2 regions of the Rhodococcus sp. K11/5 genome follow, and region 1 is predicted to be linked to the other one. Evidence: riboswitches for the same ligand, from Rfam matches in the RefSeq annotation. Region 1 holds a riboswitch; the other holds the start of a gene.

What was found. A riboswitch is a leader RNA that binds a small molecule or an ion and turns the genes downstream of it on or off. The one in region 1 is predicted to bind S-adenosylmethionine.
Region 2: another riboswitch for S-adenosylmethionine. It lies ahead of ACY466_RS02420 (aminotransferase class V-fold PLP-dependent enzyme); the one in region 1 lies ahead of ACY466_RS09020 (bifunctional o-acetylhomoserine/o-acetylserine sulfhydrylase).

The regions. Positions count from the first base shown of each region.
Region 1 covers NZ_CM143721.1:1,868,456-1,876,194, reverse strand. Annotated here, with positions in the region: gene ACY466_RS09040 (TauD/TfdA family dioxygenase) at 1-771, shown strand, start outside; gene sbnB (2,3-diaminopropionate biosynthesis protein SbnB) at 768-1,805, shown strand; gene sbnA (2,3-diaminopropionate biosynthesis protein SbnA) at 1,847-2,863, shown strand; gene ACY466_RS09025 (hypothetical protein) at 2,860-3,813, shown strand; SAM riboswitch class IV at 3,885-4,006, shown strand; gene ACY466_RS09020 (bifunctional o-acetylhomoserine/o-acetylserine sulfhydrylase) at 4,259-5,599, shown strand; gene metX (homoserine O-acetyltransferase MetX) at 5,593-6,738, shown strand; gene ACY466_RS09010 (DUF3017 domain-containing protein) at 6,791-7,069, opposite strand; gene ACY466_RS09005 (bifunctional methylenetetrahydrofolate dehydrogenase/methenyltetrahydrofolate cyclohydrolase) at 7,066-7,739, opposite strand, start outside.
Region 2 covers NZ_CM143721.1:489,837-497,575, forward strand. Annotated here, with positions in the region: gene ACY466_RS02405 (SulP family inorganic anion transporter) at 1-25, shown strand, start outside; gene ACY466_RS02410 (MFS transporter) at 48-1,340, shown strand; gene ACY466_RS02415 (FkbM family methyltransferase) at 1,232-2,062, opposite strand; SAM riboswitch class IV at 2,148-2,262, shown strand; gene ACY466_RS02420 (aminotransferase class V-fold PLP-dependent enzyme) at 2,302-3,561, shown strand; gene ACY466_RS02425 (hypothetical protein) at 3,689-4,126, shown strand; gene ACY466_RS02430 (YbaK/EbsC family protein) at 4,220-4,696, opposite strand; gene ACY466_RS02435 (crotonase/enoyl-CoA hydratase family protein) at 4,751-5,581, shown strand; gene ACY466_RS02440 (PAS domain-containing protein) at 5,604-6,044, opposite strand; gene ACY466_RS02445 (inorganic diphosphatase) at 6,185-6,676, opposite strand; gene dacB (D-alanyl-D-alanine carboxypeptidase/D-alanyl-D-alanine endopeptidase) at 6,819-7,739, shown strand, end outside.

The sequences.
Region 1 (7,739 bases):
GGCGAATCCATGGCCGAACGCGAGCCCTTCGCCGCGCGTCGCCGCCTCGGCAACGGCGTCTACTCCTCCACGGACTGGCCGGCGAGACAACGGATGTGCCTGCACAACGAGACGAGTTACGCGCTGGACCTCCCGTCACTCGTCGTCTTCGCCTGCCGAGTCGCGCCGACCGACGGCGGTGCCACCCCGATCGCCGACGGCTGTGCCGTGCTCGACGCGCTGCCACCGGCTCTCGTCGAGCGGGTGGCCCGGGAAGGGTGGATGCTCCGACGAGCGTTCACCGGTGACGTGGGATCGACGGCAGCCGAATGCTTCGGCTCCGCAGACCGGGCCGACCTCGCGAAGTACTGCCGCAACAACGCTGTACGAGCGGAGTGGCGAGGCGACGTGCTGACCACCTCGCAGGTGCGGCCCGGAGTGGTCCGGCACTCGGGGAACGACGAACCGATCTGGTTCAACCAACTGGCGTTCCTCAGCGAATGGGGCATGGATCCGGACGTGCGGCAGTTCCTTCTGGACATCGGCGGGCCCGAGGCGCTGCCGTTCACCACGGCGTACGGCAGCGGTGAGCCGATCGACGCCGAGACGGTCGATGCCATCGGGGCGGCATACGACGCGTGCGCGGTCCGCGAACCCTGGCAGGCCGGCGACCTGTTGATCGTCGACAACATTCGTACCGCTCACGGCCGCGACCCGTTTTCGGGTGACCGTGACGTCATCGTCGGCATGGGAGGACCCGTGCGCCACGAAGGATCGGAGAACTGGACATGAGCACCGATACGATCGGAACGTTCGCCGTCATCTCGGGCGGACAGGTGCGGTCTGCGTTGACCGGCCGCGAATCGGACGTCGTGGCGTTGGTGGAGGAGACCTATCGGCGACACGGATCGGGCGACACCGTCAACCCACCGTCGTACTTCCTTCGCTTCCCCGACCGCCCGCGCTCACGGATCATCGCGCTTCCTGCGTCGATCGGGACCGGACCCCGGCCGGTGGACGGGATCAAATGGATCTCGAGTTTCCCCGACAATGTGGACAACGGCATTCCGAGGGCGTCGGCGGTCCTCGTTCTCAACGACGTCGAGACCGGGTATCCCTTTGCCTGCCTGGAGAGTTCCATCATCAGCGCAACCAGGACGGCGGCATCCGCCGCGCTCGCCGCGGATGTGCTGACCCGAGACAGACCGACTCGGCCGACACGCATCGGATTCGTCGGGACGGGTCTCATCGCCCGGTACATCCACGGATTTCTCGCTGCCACCGGGTGGTCCTTCGATCGGATCGGTCTCCACGACGCCGTTCCCGCCGGAATGGACGGGTTCCACGGCTATCTCGAGAGCGCGGGAGTCGACGTCGACATCACCCACCACGCGACGGCGCGGGAGTTGATCCAGGCCAGCGAGATCGTCGTGTTCGCCACCAACGCGGGCGAACCGCACGTTCACGATGCGTCGTGGTTCGCACACAATCCGCTCGTTCTGCACATCTCGCTCCGTGATCTCTCCCCCGAGATCATCCTGTCCTCGACCAATGTGGTGGACGACGTCGAGCACTGCCTGAAGGCGAACACCTCACCGCATCTCGCCGAACTACGTTCAGGATCGAGAGATTTCGTCGACGGCACCCTTCCCGAGGTACTGGAGGGCACCGTCACGTTGCCCGCCGACAAGCCGATCGTGTTCTCTCCCTTCGGTCTCGGCGTTCTCGATCTCGCGGTCGGCACCTTCGTCTACGACGCCGTGACGAACTCGGGAGATCTGCTCGTCATCGACGACTTCTTCCACGAGCGCACGCGATTCGGCTGATCCGATCCACCCAGTCACCCCACCGACGTCAGGACATCCCTGTGCCCGTCATCTCCGCACCGCACGAGTACCACGAGGACGATCTCTTCGTGGATCTGTCGCCACTGTTCGAGTTCCCTCTCGCTCTGAAATGCGAATGCTTCAACTTCGCCGGTTCGGTCAAGTTGACGCCTGCACTCGCGATGGTCGAGGCAGCCGAACGCGGCGGGCGCTTGCGGAAAGGATCGGTGCTCGTCGAATCGTCCTCGGGCAATCTCGGTGTGGCTCTCGCCGTCATCGCGGCGAGCAAGGGGTACGGATTCGTCTGCATCACCGACAACCGGTGCAACCGCTCCACGCGTCAGACGATGGAGGCACTGGGAGCGTCGGTGCAGGTGATCACCGAACCGGATCCGGTTCACGGGTTGCTCGGGGCGCGGATCGACCGGGTGCGCACACTGTGTGCGTCGGATTCGAAGTACGTCTGGCTGAACCAGTACGAGAACGAGAACAACTGGCAGTCGCACTTCGCGCGCACCGCCCCCGCCATCGCTCGACAGTTCCCCGACGTCGACGTCGTGTTCATCGGCGCCGGAACCACGGGAACTCTGATGGGCTGCGCAAGATGGTTCGCTCGATCGGGCCGCGACGTCCGCATCGTCGCGGTCGACACCGTCGGGTCGGTGACGTTCGGCGGACCTCCCAGCGTGCGGATGATTCCGGGCCTCGGTACCGGTATCCGGCCATCGATGCTCGACGAGAGTCTCGTCCACGATGTCGTGATGGTCCCGGAGGCGGACACGGTGCGGATGTGTCGGCGCCTCGCCGCACGCGGCTTTCTCTTCGGCGGTTCCACCGGAACGGTGGTCAGTGGCGCTGCCCGATGGCTGGCCGATCACCGGCCGGCCGATTCCCTGGCTGCGATGCCGCGGGCGGTCGCCATCGCGCCGGATCTCGGCGAGCGGTACCTCGACACCATCTACACGGCGCCCTGGGCGGACGCCCTGCTCGAACGCGGTGCGGATGCCCTGCTCGAACGCGGTGCGGTCTCGGTGTCGCCGTTGCCGGTTCGCGCATGACGGGCATCGGCACGTTCGTTCCCTCCCCGTGGAGCGCGGCGGGCCGCGAACTCGCCGCACGCATGGAACCGGCGGACGTCTCGGTCTCCGAGACACCCGTTCCCCGGACACCCGCGCCCCGGACACCCGTGCCCGACGAACGAATGGTCGAGCCCCCGGGTCGTCCGTCCCGGCGGGCCGCACGACCGCGTGGCGGGACGGCACTGCGCACCGGTGTCGCGGCGTTCGCGCGTCGGCGACGCGTGCTCGTGGCGGCGTCGCTACTGCTCGGGCTGATGCGGCTCGGGTCGACGGTCGGGCTCTCGGGTGGGTCCCTCGACGTCCGAGCTCTCGTCGATGCGGTCGCGGTGTCGGTGGCCGCTCTCGTCGTGCTGGCCGTGGCGGTCCCCGTCGTCCGCTACGGGCGCGACCGATTCACCGAGTTCGCTCCGGGGGAAGACGTCGTCGATCGCCTGGGGCTCCCCGCGGCCACGGTCCGGCCCGACGAGCCCACTTTCGCGCTCGCACTGCTCGACATCGCCGGATGCGTCTCGGAGCACGACAGCCTGACTGTCGTTCAGCTCAGCCACCCGGCCGACTGCGAACTCGGCCGGGACCTCGCCGCGGCCTCGGCGCTCGTCGGTCGACCGCGCACCCTGCACGAGCTGACCCCCGGAAGTCCCCCTCACCGGTCCGGCCGCAACATCGACGAATCCGCCGGTCGGCTGTACACGTATCGGACCACCGAACTGTCCCTCGCCGCCGTGACCACCCTGTCTGCCACGCCGCGCCCCTGCCTTCTCGTCGTGGACACCGCGCGCTCCACCTGGCGCGACCTCACGGGCGCGGTGGAACGGTTGAATGCACTCGGCTGCGCGGTGCAGGCCGTCGTCGTCTGGACGGGCCGCATTCCACGCGACCCTTCGGACAGCTGGGACCCCGGCCTCGTCTCGGTGCCGCACCACTCCTGAGCGGGCTCCCGGCGGACGAATTCGAGGCACTCGTTCACCCCTTTTCCCGGACCCGCTACCATTCTCGACAAGGTCATGAGCGCCAGCATCGAGCCCCGGCTTGCTGGCCGGCAACCCTCCAACCGCGGTGGGGTGCCCCGGGTGATGACCGGGTTACTCGGCGCAGTACGACAGCCGAGAGCAAGCGCGGGTCCGTCACCTCGGGCCCACCGACCGGGCCGATCCTTCGGCCCCGACCGGCCGCTTCCGACGCGGCCACTCGGAGGTTTCCACGTGTGTAGCTGTTCGCGATAGGCCCCGACCACTTCCCTCGTGCCCGACCCGACTCCGTGATCTCGGGCGTGTCCGACCCACGACGCAGCACGCGCCGACCGGGTCCGCGCACCGCATGGTCACCGACTCGATCGGGCTCTGTTCGACCACCAGCAGAGGACACAGAACCGTCATGACCGATACCCCGAACGACGCCGAACTCGTGAACGAAGTCGGCGCCCCCGTCGACGATCCCGCGCTCAACTGGAGCTTCGAAACCCGGCAGGTCCACGTCGGTCAGGTCGCCGACTCCACCACCCATGCCCGTGCTCTGCCGATCTACCAGACCACCTCGTACACGTTCGACAACACCGACCACGCGGCCGCGCTGTTCGGTCTCGCCGAGCCGGGCAACATCTACACCCGCATCATGAACCCCACCCAGGACGTCGTGGAACAGCGCATCGCCGCCCTCGAGGGCGGCGTGGCGGCGTTGATGCTCGCGTCGGGTCAGGCCGCGGAGACGCTCGCGATTCTGAACCTCGCGGAAGCCGGAGATCACATTGTCTCGAGCCCCAGGCTCTACGGCGGCACGTACAACCTGTTCCACTACACCCTGCCGAAGATGGGCATCACCACGACGTTCGTCGACGATCCCGATGATCTCGACCAGTGGCGCGCCGCCGTCACGCCGAAAACGAAAGCGTTCTACGGCGAGACGATCTCCAATCCCAAGAACGACATCTTCGACATTCCAGGGGTCTCTGCGGTCGCCCACGACAACGGTGTGCCGCTGATCGTCGACAACACGGTCGCGACGCCGTATCTGATCCGGCCGCTCGAGCACGGCGCGGACATCGTGGTGCACTCCGCGACCAAGTACCTCGGCGGCCACGGCACAGCCGTCGCCGGAGTGATCGTCGACGGTGGCACGTTCGACTGGACGCAGGGACGTCACCCGAACTTCACCACCCCCGATCCGAGCTATCACGGCGTCGTGTTCGCCGACCTCGGCGCACCGGCTTTCGCGCTGAAGGCGCGGGTACAGCTGTTGCGCGACATCGGTGCGGCCGTGTCCCCGTTCAACGCTTTTCTCATCAGTCAGGGCATCGAGACACTCAGCCTGCGCATGGAGCGGCATGTGCAGAACGCCACCGCCGTCGCGACGTACCTCGAAGGCCGTGACGATGTGACATCGGTGAACTACGCCGGCCTCGAATCGTCGCCGTGGTACCGCCGCGGACAGGACATCGCCCCGCGCGGGACCGGCGCCATCGTGGCGTTCGAGCTGGCCGGAGGCCTGGATGCGGGCAAACGCTTCGTCGATGCGCTCGAACTGCACAGCCATGTCGCTAATATCGGGGACGTGCGTTCTCTTGTGATACATCCCGCGTCGACGACGCACTCGCAGTTGACGCCCGACGAGCAGATCGCGTCCGGGGTCACTCCCGGCCTCGTGCGGCTCGCCGTCGGGATCGAGGGTATCGACGACATCGTCGCCGATCTGGAGAAGGGTTTCCGGGCCGCATCTTGATACTCGACACCCCATCGTTCGCCCGTTCGTCGGCGCTTCCGCCGCCGGACGGGCGAGTGGGCTCGGTGCACATCGGTGATGTGCCGCTGGAGAACGGCGACGTGATCTCCGACGTCACCGTGGCCGTTCAGCGTTGGGGGGCGCTGTCGCCCGGGCGCGACAACGTGGTGCTCGTCGAACATGCGCTCACCGGCGACTCCCACCTCACGGGCCCGGCCGGACCGGATCACCCGTCGCCGGGTTGGTGGACCGGCTTGGTCGGTTCCGGCCTCCCTCTCGACACCGACCGTTGGTGCGTGATGGCCACCAACGTCCTCGGTGGGTGCCGCGGCACCACCGGCCCCTCGTCGCTCGCACCCGACGGCCGAGCGTGGGGCTCCCGCTTCCCCGCCATCTCCATTCGGGATCAGGTCACGGCCGAGACGATGGTGGCCGATGTGCTCGGCATCGATCGCTTCGCGGCGGTCGTCGGTGGATCCATGGGGGGCATGCGGACACTCGAATGGCTCGTCGGACATCCCGCCAGGGTCGCGTCGGGCCTGGTGTTGGCGGTCGGCGCGCGGGCGTCCGCGGATCAGATCGGGACGCAGACCACGCAGATGGCCGCCATCACCGGCGATCCGGACTGGCGGGGCGGGGACTACTTCGACGCCGGTGTCGAGCCCCTGACCGGCTTAAAGATCGCCCGTCGCATCGCGCACCTGACGTATCGCACGGAACACGAACTCGACGCGCGGTTCGGGAACTCGTCCCAGGTGGGCGAGGATGCGTTGGCCGGCGGTCGCTACTCGGTCCAGAGCTACCTCGAGCATCAGGCCGACAAGCTGGTCGGTCGATTCGACGCGGCGACGTACGTTCTGCTCACCGAGGCGATGAACCGGCACGACGTCGGTCGTGGCCGCGGCGGAATCGAGCAGGCGTTGCGATCGGTCACGGTGCCGACGGTGGTAGGTGGGGTCGATTCCGACCGGCTCTATCCGCTGCGTCAGCAGCAGGAGATCGCCGACCTGATTCCGACCTGCGACGGTCTGCGAATCATCTCCTCGAGGGACGGTCATGACGGATTTCTGACCGAGCCGGAGCCGGTCGCGGCGATGTTGCTGGCCACGATGGATCTGGCGACCGACTCGATCGGCTGACCCGCCGGACCCGTCGGTCGGGTCGGTAACTCGGGTCCGGGTATCGAACCCGTCAGTCGGTGCCCAGCGGGTCGATCGACACCGCGAGCCACACGACGGCTCCGCCGACCGCGGCGAGCGACAGGGTGTCGAACATCCGCGACCGCACGGCCAGAAGCCCGACGCGTTCGGTGCTCAGGAACAAACGGCACGCGGCCGCGAGCAGGGTGGCGAGGCCGAAGACGAACGCCCCGCGTCGCCACCGGTCCGCGAGAACCAGCACGACGGCCGCCGCGATGACCACCACCACGGCGATCATCGGCAGGCTGCGGCGAATCGCGTCCCGCGTCATCGTCCGCTCGTCGCCGTTGCTCGTTCGGCGCTCTCGACCACATTGCTCAACAGGAACGCACGCGTGAGGGGCCCGACTCCGCCGGGATTCGGGGACAGGAATCCGGCGACCTCGGCGACGTCGGCCGCGATGTCTCCGCGGAGTCCGTCGTCGGTCCGCGAGACCCCGACATCGACGACGGCCGCACCGGGCTTGACCATGTCGGCGGTGATCAGGTTCGGAACGCCGGCGCCGGCGATCACGATGTCGGCGCGACGCACCTCGGCCGCGAGGTCACGAGTTCCCGTGTGGCACAGGGTGACCGTGGCGTTCTCGGAGCGTCGGGTCAGAATGAGACCCATCGGACGCCCCACCGTGACCCCGCGGCCCACGACAACCACGTGCGCCCCGGCGATGGGAACGTCGTAGCGCCGAAGGAGATGCACGATCCCGCGCGGCGTACACGGCAGCGTCGATTCCTTTCCGAGAACCAGACGTCCGAGGTTCACCGGGTGCAAGCCGTCGGCGTCCTTGGCGGGATCCACCCGCTCGAGGGCGCGGTTCTCGTCGAGATGTTTCGGCAGAGGCAGTTGCACGATGTACCCGGTGCACGCGGGATCGGCATTCAGTTCGTCGATGACCGCGTCCAGTTCGTCCGAGGTGACATCCGCGGGCAGATCTTTGCGGATCG
Region 2 (7,739 bases), 1.4 Mb from region 1:
CGGAAACCTGTCCACGGAACACTGATGTTCGCGATGAACGGGACCACATGACCACCCACACCTCCGCGCCGTCCGCGCGGGCCACCTCGCCGTGGCTGATCGTCGCCATGGCGAGCGTGGCGTCCATCATGACCGCCCCCGGTCAGACCGCCGCGATCTCGGTCTTCACCGATCCGCTGATCGCCGAGCTCGGCATCTCGCGCACCGAACTGTCGTTGAGTTACCTCGTCGGCACCCTCGGCGGGGCGGCCGCGATGCCGTTCGTCGGCCGCGCGTTGGATCGGTACGGCGTCCGCGCCGTGATGGCCGTGATCGGCGCGATCTTCGGCGCGGTGCTGATGGGGTTGAGCGTCGCCACCGACGTCTACGGCCTGACCGCGGGGTTCGTCGGGATCCGCATGGCCGGCCAGGGGGCCCTGGGCCTGGCGGCGACGACCGCCGTGGCCGTGCACGTCACCAAGCGACGTGGCTTGGCCCTGGGCATCACCGCCGCGGCGGGATCCGCGGGAATCTCCCTCGCGCCGGTGCTCCTCGAGCGTCTGGTCGCCTCGCACGGTATCGACGCCGTGTGGCGATACGAGGCGATCGCGGTGTGGGTCATCGTGATTCCGGTCGCGTTGCTCGGACTGCGGTCCACCTCGCCGCGTCGGGCGCCGCGCGCGATCGAGGTGCCGGTCTCCACGCCGGGGTCCCTCGGCGTCGCGGACCTCGGCAGCACCGACGCCGACGCTCGGGGCGACGTGTGGACCGTCCGCGCCGCGATGCGCACGCTGATGTTCTGGGCCATCGCGTCGGGGCTCGCCGCGTCCGGGATGCTCAGCACTGCAGTCGCTTTCCATCAGATCTCGCTGTTGGGGGAGCAGGGTCTCAGCGCCACCGCGGCGGCCGCGAACTTCATCCCGCAGACCGTGGCCGGGTTGATCGGCACGCTCGCGCTCGGTGCACTCGCCGATCGGATCGCACCCAAGCTCGGCGTGGCGATCTCGATGGCGTTGCTGTGTGCGGCGCTGGTCTCCATCCCGCTGATCGAGCCCGGATTCCTGGCCGTCGTCTACGGGCTGATTCTGGGGTTGGCCGGCGGATCCATTCGCGCCGTCGAGGCGGCGGCCTACGCCCACTACTTCGGGACCGCGCACATCGGCGCGATTCGCGGTGTCGCCACGATGATCAGCGTCGGGTCCACGGCGTTCGGACCGGTGGCGTTGTCCCTCGGCCGCGACGTGTTCGACAGTTACGTCCCCGTGGTGCTGGGATTCGCGATCGTTCCCGCCGCGGTGTGCGTGCTGGTGGCGTTCACTCCCGCTCCGACGCTCCCGGAATCCGGCGGGACGAAAAGGTAGTTGCGGCACTCGATGTCGATCTCGAACACGGGTGTCCACCTGGCGCCGCGCCACACGTGCATCGAGTAGCCCTGCGCGAGAACGACATCGACGACGTCCTCGGCGCGGCGGTCGTATCGATCGAGGTGGCGCTGATCGATCTCGAGCAGCAGGGTCGGCTGCGAGTTCTTCAAAACCTCGATGCCGCCGTGCAGAACGGCGAGCTCCGCGCCCTCGACGTCGGCCTTGACGAAGTCCACTCGCTCCATACCCCGCGCTCGACACACCTCGTCCAGCGTCTCCATCCGGACGTGGCGGTGTCGAGACGAGGAGAACTCGGTGTTCGCACCCTCGCCGGAGGCACCGGCCACGATGAACGCGCGGCCGTGCACCGGGAGGAATTTGCGGCGCGGCACGGACAGTTCGGTCCAGCCGACCGCGTCACCGAGGGCGGTGTTCGCGATGGTCACGCGGGGGGTGCGCAGCACGCGGGAGACGATGCGCAACCAGCGGGCGAGCGACGGATTCGGTTCGAACGCAACGACTCTGCCCGACGATCCGGCTAGGGCGGCGAGGCCGATGGTGTACAGCCCGTACTCGGCGCCGACGTCCAGGCAGATGGCCCCGGGGAAGACGTGCTGGGCGAGCCCCTCGATCTCCGGCTCGAGCACCGACGTGCGGCTCGCGAGAAGTCGCAGGACCCGGGCCACGCCCCGGACGCGGCGGGAGGAGGGGCTGGCCATGAGCCATACTCTACCGCCACGTAAGAGTTCGAGCCCACCGCGCTCGGCGTTGACAACACATCGAGCGTTTGCCATCCTGCTTCCAGGTCACGAGTACCAGCATCAAGCCCCGGCTCGCTGGTCGGCAACCCTCCTCCGCGGTGGGGTGCTCCGGGTGACGACCCGGCCGATTCCCGACAACGGGACGGCAAGCGCGGATCGGTCCCACACCGGTCCCTGAACGAGGGGACACCTCTGTCATGACTGCTGTCGATTGCTGCACACCCGTCCGTTCGCTACCGCCGGTGCTCGGGGCCGACGAGCGGGTGCTCTGCTCCGACGGAACCACGGTTCGCTATCTCGACTTCGACTGCGCGGCAAGCGCACCCGCGCTCGACGCGGTGGTGTGCGCGGTGGCGGACTGCATCCCGAACTACGCGAGCGTGCACCGGGGCGCGGGGCACAAGTCGCGGGTGAGCACCGACGCGTTCGAAGCCGCGCGGGCGACGGTCGGACGCTTCTGCGGGGCGGGCGCCGAGGACGTGGTGGTGTTCACCCGCAACACCACCGACGCGTTGAACCTGTTGTCGCGCTGCGTTCCCGGCGACACCGTGGTCCTCGACGTCGAACATCACGCGAACCTGCTTCCGTGGCGGAACCGCCGCGTGGTGCGGGCCGCGGACACCGTCGCGGAGACGCTCGAGCGCGTCGCGGCCGAACTGTGGTCGACGCCGGCGGCGCTGCTGGCCGTCACCGGGGCGTCCAACGTCACCGGTGAGGTTCTTCCGCTGGCGGAACTGGCGGCGCTCGCGCATCGCTGCGGCGCTCGCATTCTGGTCGACGGTGCCCAGCTGGTTCCGCACCGTGGTCTCGACATCGCAGCACTCGACGTCGATTACCTCGCCTTCTCCGGCCACAAGCTCTACGCCCCGTTCGGCTCGGGCGTGCTGGTGGGGCGCCGGGACTGGCTGGACGCGGCCGAGCCGTATCTCGCAGGGGGAGGTGCGACGTCGAGCGTCACGGTGGCGGAGGACGGATCGCTGGGGGTGACCTGGTGCCCGTCGCCCGCGCGGCACGAGGGCGGCACCCCGAACCTTCTCGGCGCGGTCGCACTCGCGGCGGCGTGCGAGACGCTCGCCGCGACCGGGTTCGACCGGATCGCCGAGCACGACGCCGTGCTGACCCACGCGTTGCGAGACGGGCTCGCCGGTGTGGAGGGCCTGGAGATCGTACGTGTGTGGTCGGACGGGGACGACGGCGTCGGCATCGTCACGTTCCAGGTTGCGGGCGTCGATCCGTTCGCGCTGGCCACGGCGTTGGCCGACGACTTCGGGATCGGTGTCCGGGCGGGAAAGTTCTGCGCGCACCCGCTGCTGGACCGCGTGGGGCACGGTGATGGTGCCGTGCGCGCGAGCATCGGTATCGCGACCACCGTCGAGGACGTGCACAGGCTGGTCCGCGCGGTCGGTGTGTGCTGCGTCTCGTTGCGCGATCGCGAGTCGGCGGTGTCGTTAGCATGAGCAACATGGTCACGGACGCGCGATGGGCTCGGCGCCACATCGACCTGTGCCGAGCCACGGCGAGTGCGTGTCGGCCCCGGTGATCTCCCGGGTGACCCACTTTCCGTCCGACCGACAGGCAGCGCTCATGACCTCCGTACTCTCCGACTCCGTCGTACTCCTCGATACCGACGCCCTCCCCGATGCCGACGCCTCCGGTGGTGACGATGCCGCGGTGGTGCGCATCGTCGCCGCCGATCTGTCCGTCGCGCAGAACCGCTACCGCGCGCTGCGCGAGACGAACCCCGACGCGCGAGTGTTTGTCGATGTCGACGTGCACCTCGCCGCGGACGCGCGCACGGCGCGACGCGAGGTGGCGGAGTCCGGCCGAGCGCCCCGGCCGGATTCGCTGCAGTACGTCGGCACCGCCACCGGACTGATCAGCCTGATCGCCGACATCGTCACCGTCCGGGCGGCCGACGGGGTGACGGTGCGTCCGGTGATCGAGGCGGCCCGCGCGGACGTGGTGCGCCGCGTGGTCGACGACGTGATTCCCGGTGTGGCGCAGCGGAAAGTGCGGGGGTAGATCGGCTTTCCGCGGGAGTTGTGTGGATCCGGGCGTGCTGCAGCGCCCACGTGTCCACACAGCACCCACGGAAAACCAGTCAGGGGAACAGGTTCACCCGCCGACCTCCACCGCCAGACCCGCGGTGATCCGCAGAACCTCGGAGTACGAGGTCCGGAACATGGTGCCGGGATCCCCGGCCGCCGCCCAGAGCGTCGGATGCTCGGCCAACGCGGAATCGACGAACGTGGGCAGATTGGTCGGATGCCCCACCGGTGCCACGGAGCCCACGGGCTGACCGGTCGCGTGCTCGGCGTCCGCGATCGATGCGCGCGTCAACACCCCGCCGACACGTGGGCCGGTCGCGGCCAGGTCCACGTTGTGCGCGCCCGAGACCAGGAACAGCACCGGATCCTCGTCGAGCAGGAACACCATCGACTTGCAGATCGCACCCAGTTCGACGCCGTGCGCCTCCGCCGCCTGACGTGCGGTGTGGGTCGGACGATCGGAGGTGACGATCACGCCGTGGTGCCCTCGGGAGATCAGTACATCCGCGACTCGGGATGCGCCGGGGTGATGGATCCTCGCCATGGCGTCGAGGATATGGCGTCGGGTGGGGATTTCGGGGATGGCTACGCTGACCCGATGACCGAACAGAACCAGACCTGGACCGCGTTCACCGTCGAGAAGGCCGATCACGTGGCGACCGTGACCATGATCGGGCCCGGCAAGGGAAATGCGATGGGCCCGGACTTCTGGTCCGAGCTGCCGCCGATCTTCGCCGATCTCGACGCCGATCCCGAGGTCCGCGCCGTGGTGATCGCCGGGTCCGGCAAGCACTTCACCTACGGTCTGGATCTACCCGCGATGGCCGGCGACTTCGGTCCCGTGCTCGCCGGCGCGCAGGCCGGACCGCGCAGCACGTTCCACGACCTGATCAAGCGCATGCAGAGCGGGATCAACGCCGTGGCGGACTGCCGCAAGCCCGTCGTCGCGGCCGTACAGGGATGGTGCATCGGCGGCGGCGTCGACCTGATCTCGGCCGCGGACATCCGCTACGCGAGCGCCGACGCCAAGTTCAGCATCCGTGAGGTGAAGGTGGCGATCGTGGCCGACATGGGCTCCTTCGCCCGGCTGCCCGCCATCATCGGCGACGGCCACCTGCGTGAACTGGCGCTGACCGGCAAGGACATCGACGCCGCGCGGGCCGAGCGCATCGGACTGGTCAACGAGGTGTTCGCCGACTCCGACGAGACGACGGCCGCCGCGCATCGCACCGCGCAGGAGATCGCGGCCAACCCGCCGCTCGTGGTGCACGGCATCAAGACGGTGCTGGACCACAGTCGCGCTGCGGCAGTGCAGGATTCGTTGCGTTACGTCGCCGCCTGGAACTCCGCGTTCCTGCCCTCGGAGGACCTGACCGAGGCGATCACCTCGGTGTTCGAGAAGCGCGCGCCGAAGTTCGAAGGCAAGTAGCGGCCGGTGGGACGCGACCCGATCAGCGGAAAGCGCTCTTCGGGTCGTTCCACAGCTGGTCGGTGAAGTCCTCGAGCACCACGAGAACCACGGAGTCCTCGGCGCGCCGCAGGATGGACTTGCTGGCGCGCACCTGCAGGATGTCGCCGCGCGAATCCGACATGCGCCACAGCGAGTCGGCGCGGGTCGCGACGGTGGTCAGAAAGGTCTCGGCGATGTTGACGCCGAGCGGCTCGTTCTCCGGGAAGATGTCCTGCAGGGTCAGTTCGGATTCCGAGCGCGGATGCTCGTCGTCGAATCCCATGAGCTCGTCGAACGCCTCGTTGGCGAAGACGACGACGCCACCCGGCTCCACGGCCAGCACGGGAATGGGGATGCGGTCGAGGACGACGGTGACCGGCAGATCGGGAAACTGCGTAGCACTCGACACACCGCGAGGCGGGGAGTTCCTACGGTCGCTCACGGCGTCGCTCATCGTGATCTCGCACCCTTACGTCGTAGCGTTGTCGGACTCTGCGGAAATGCTAGCAGCGGACCCGCCGCGACGTTCCGTCGCCGCGGAAGCGGGTCCACTGCCGGTATCGCGCCTGCCGGGGTTCTCCGTCAGTGTCCGCCGGAGTTCTTCAGACGCTCCACCGACGCGGTGATCTCGGCTTCCGCCTCGGCCTTGCCCACCCAGTTCGAGCCCGTGACGTGCTTGTTCGGCTCGAGGTCCTTGTAGTGGACGAAGAAGTGCTCGATGGCGTCGAGTTCGAACTTCGAGACGTCCGCCAGGTCCTGGATGTGATCCCAGCGGGGGTCGCCGGCCGGAACGCACAGCACCTTGTCGTCGCCGCCGGCTTCGTCGACCATCTTGAACATTCCGACGGGTCGGGCCTCGACCAGCACACCGGGGTACACGGACTCGGGCAGGAGCACGAACGCGTCGAGCGGATCGCCGTCCTCACCGAGCGTGTTCTCGATGTAGCCGTAATCGGCGGGGTACCCCATGGCCGTGTAGAGGTACCGGTCGAGACGAACGCGTCCCGACTCGTGGTCGACCTCGTACTTGTTGCGCTGACCCTTGGGAATCTCGATGGTCACGTCGAACTTCACGTGCGATGTCCTTTGCTCGGTGGCCACGTACTTGGCTCCGGTCTTCACCGGTGGTCGAACAGTAACCGGCCGCGTCGATAGGGTGCGAGAGAAGGGTTGGGGATCGGTCCTCGGCCGATGCGGGTGGAGAGCGGGGAACGACGTGGGCCTGATCAAGCGAGGCGCCGGATCGCTGGCGGTATCGCGGCGGCGCACGCGTATCCGAATCGGTCTGGCCGTCGCGGTGGTGGTACTCGTGGTCGGCGCGATCGGCGTCGCGGCCGTTCGCCCCGTCGACGACGACGTCGCGGCGATCGCCCCCGAGCCGGAGCCGGTGATGGCCACCCCGTACGTGACCCCTGCGACCGACGATGCGCCCAAGCCCACCCCGGCCGGTCTGGCCGCGGTACTCGCCGATCCGCTGCGCAACCCCGACCTCGGTCGATTCACCGGAATCGTGTCCGACGGGCCCACCGGCGAGGTGCTGTGGAGTTCGGACGCCGACGTGCCGCAGACCCCGGCCTCGACGACGAAGATCCTCACCGCGGCGGCGGCGATGATCGCTCTGCCTCCCGAACATCGCGTCGCGACGCGGGTGGTCGAGGGGGAACGGGCCGGCGAGGTGGTGTTGGTCAGCGAGGGCGACCCCACGCTCACCGCCCAGCCGGTGGGAGAGCCGAGCTTCTTCGACGGCGGCGCGCGGATCGCGGATCTGGCCGAGCAGGTACGACGCTCGGGCGCGGAGGTGACCTCCATCGCCGTCGACGTGAGCGCGTACACGGGACCGTCGTCGGCGCGTGGCTGGTTTCCCGCGGATGTCGGTGCCGGGTTCATCACCCCGATCGAACCGCTGACCCTCGACGGCGGTCGGATCGATCCGCTGGTCGACTCGTCACCGCGTACCGAGACGCCCGCGCTGGACACCGGTCGGGCACTCGCGTCGGCCCTGGGGCTGGATCCCGCCGTGGTCACCGTCGGCACCGCGGAGTCGGGCGCGGGATCGCTGGCCACGGTGCAGTCCGCACCGCTGCGGGTACGACTCGGTCAGATGCTGAGTTTCTCGGACAACGTTCTCGCCGAGGCG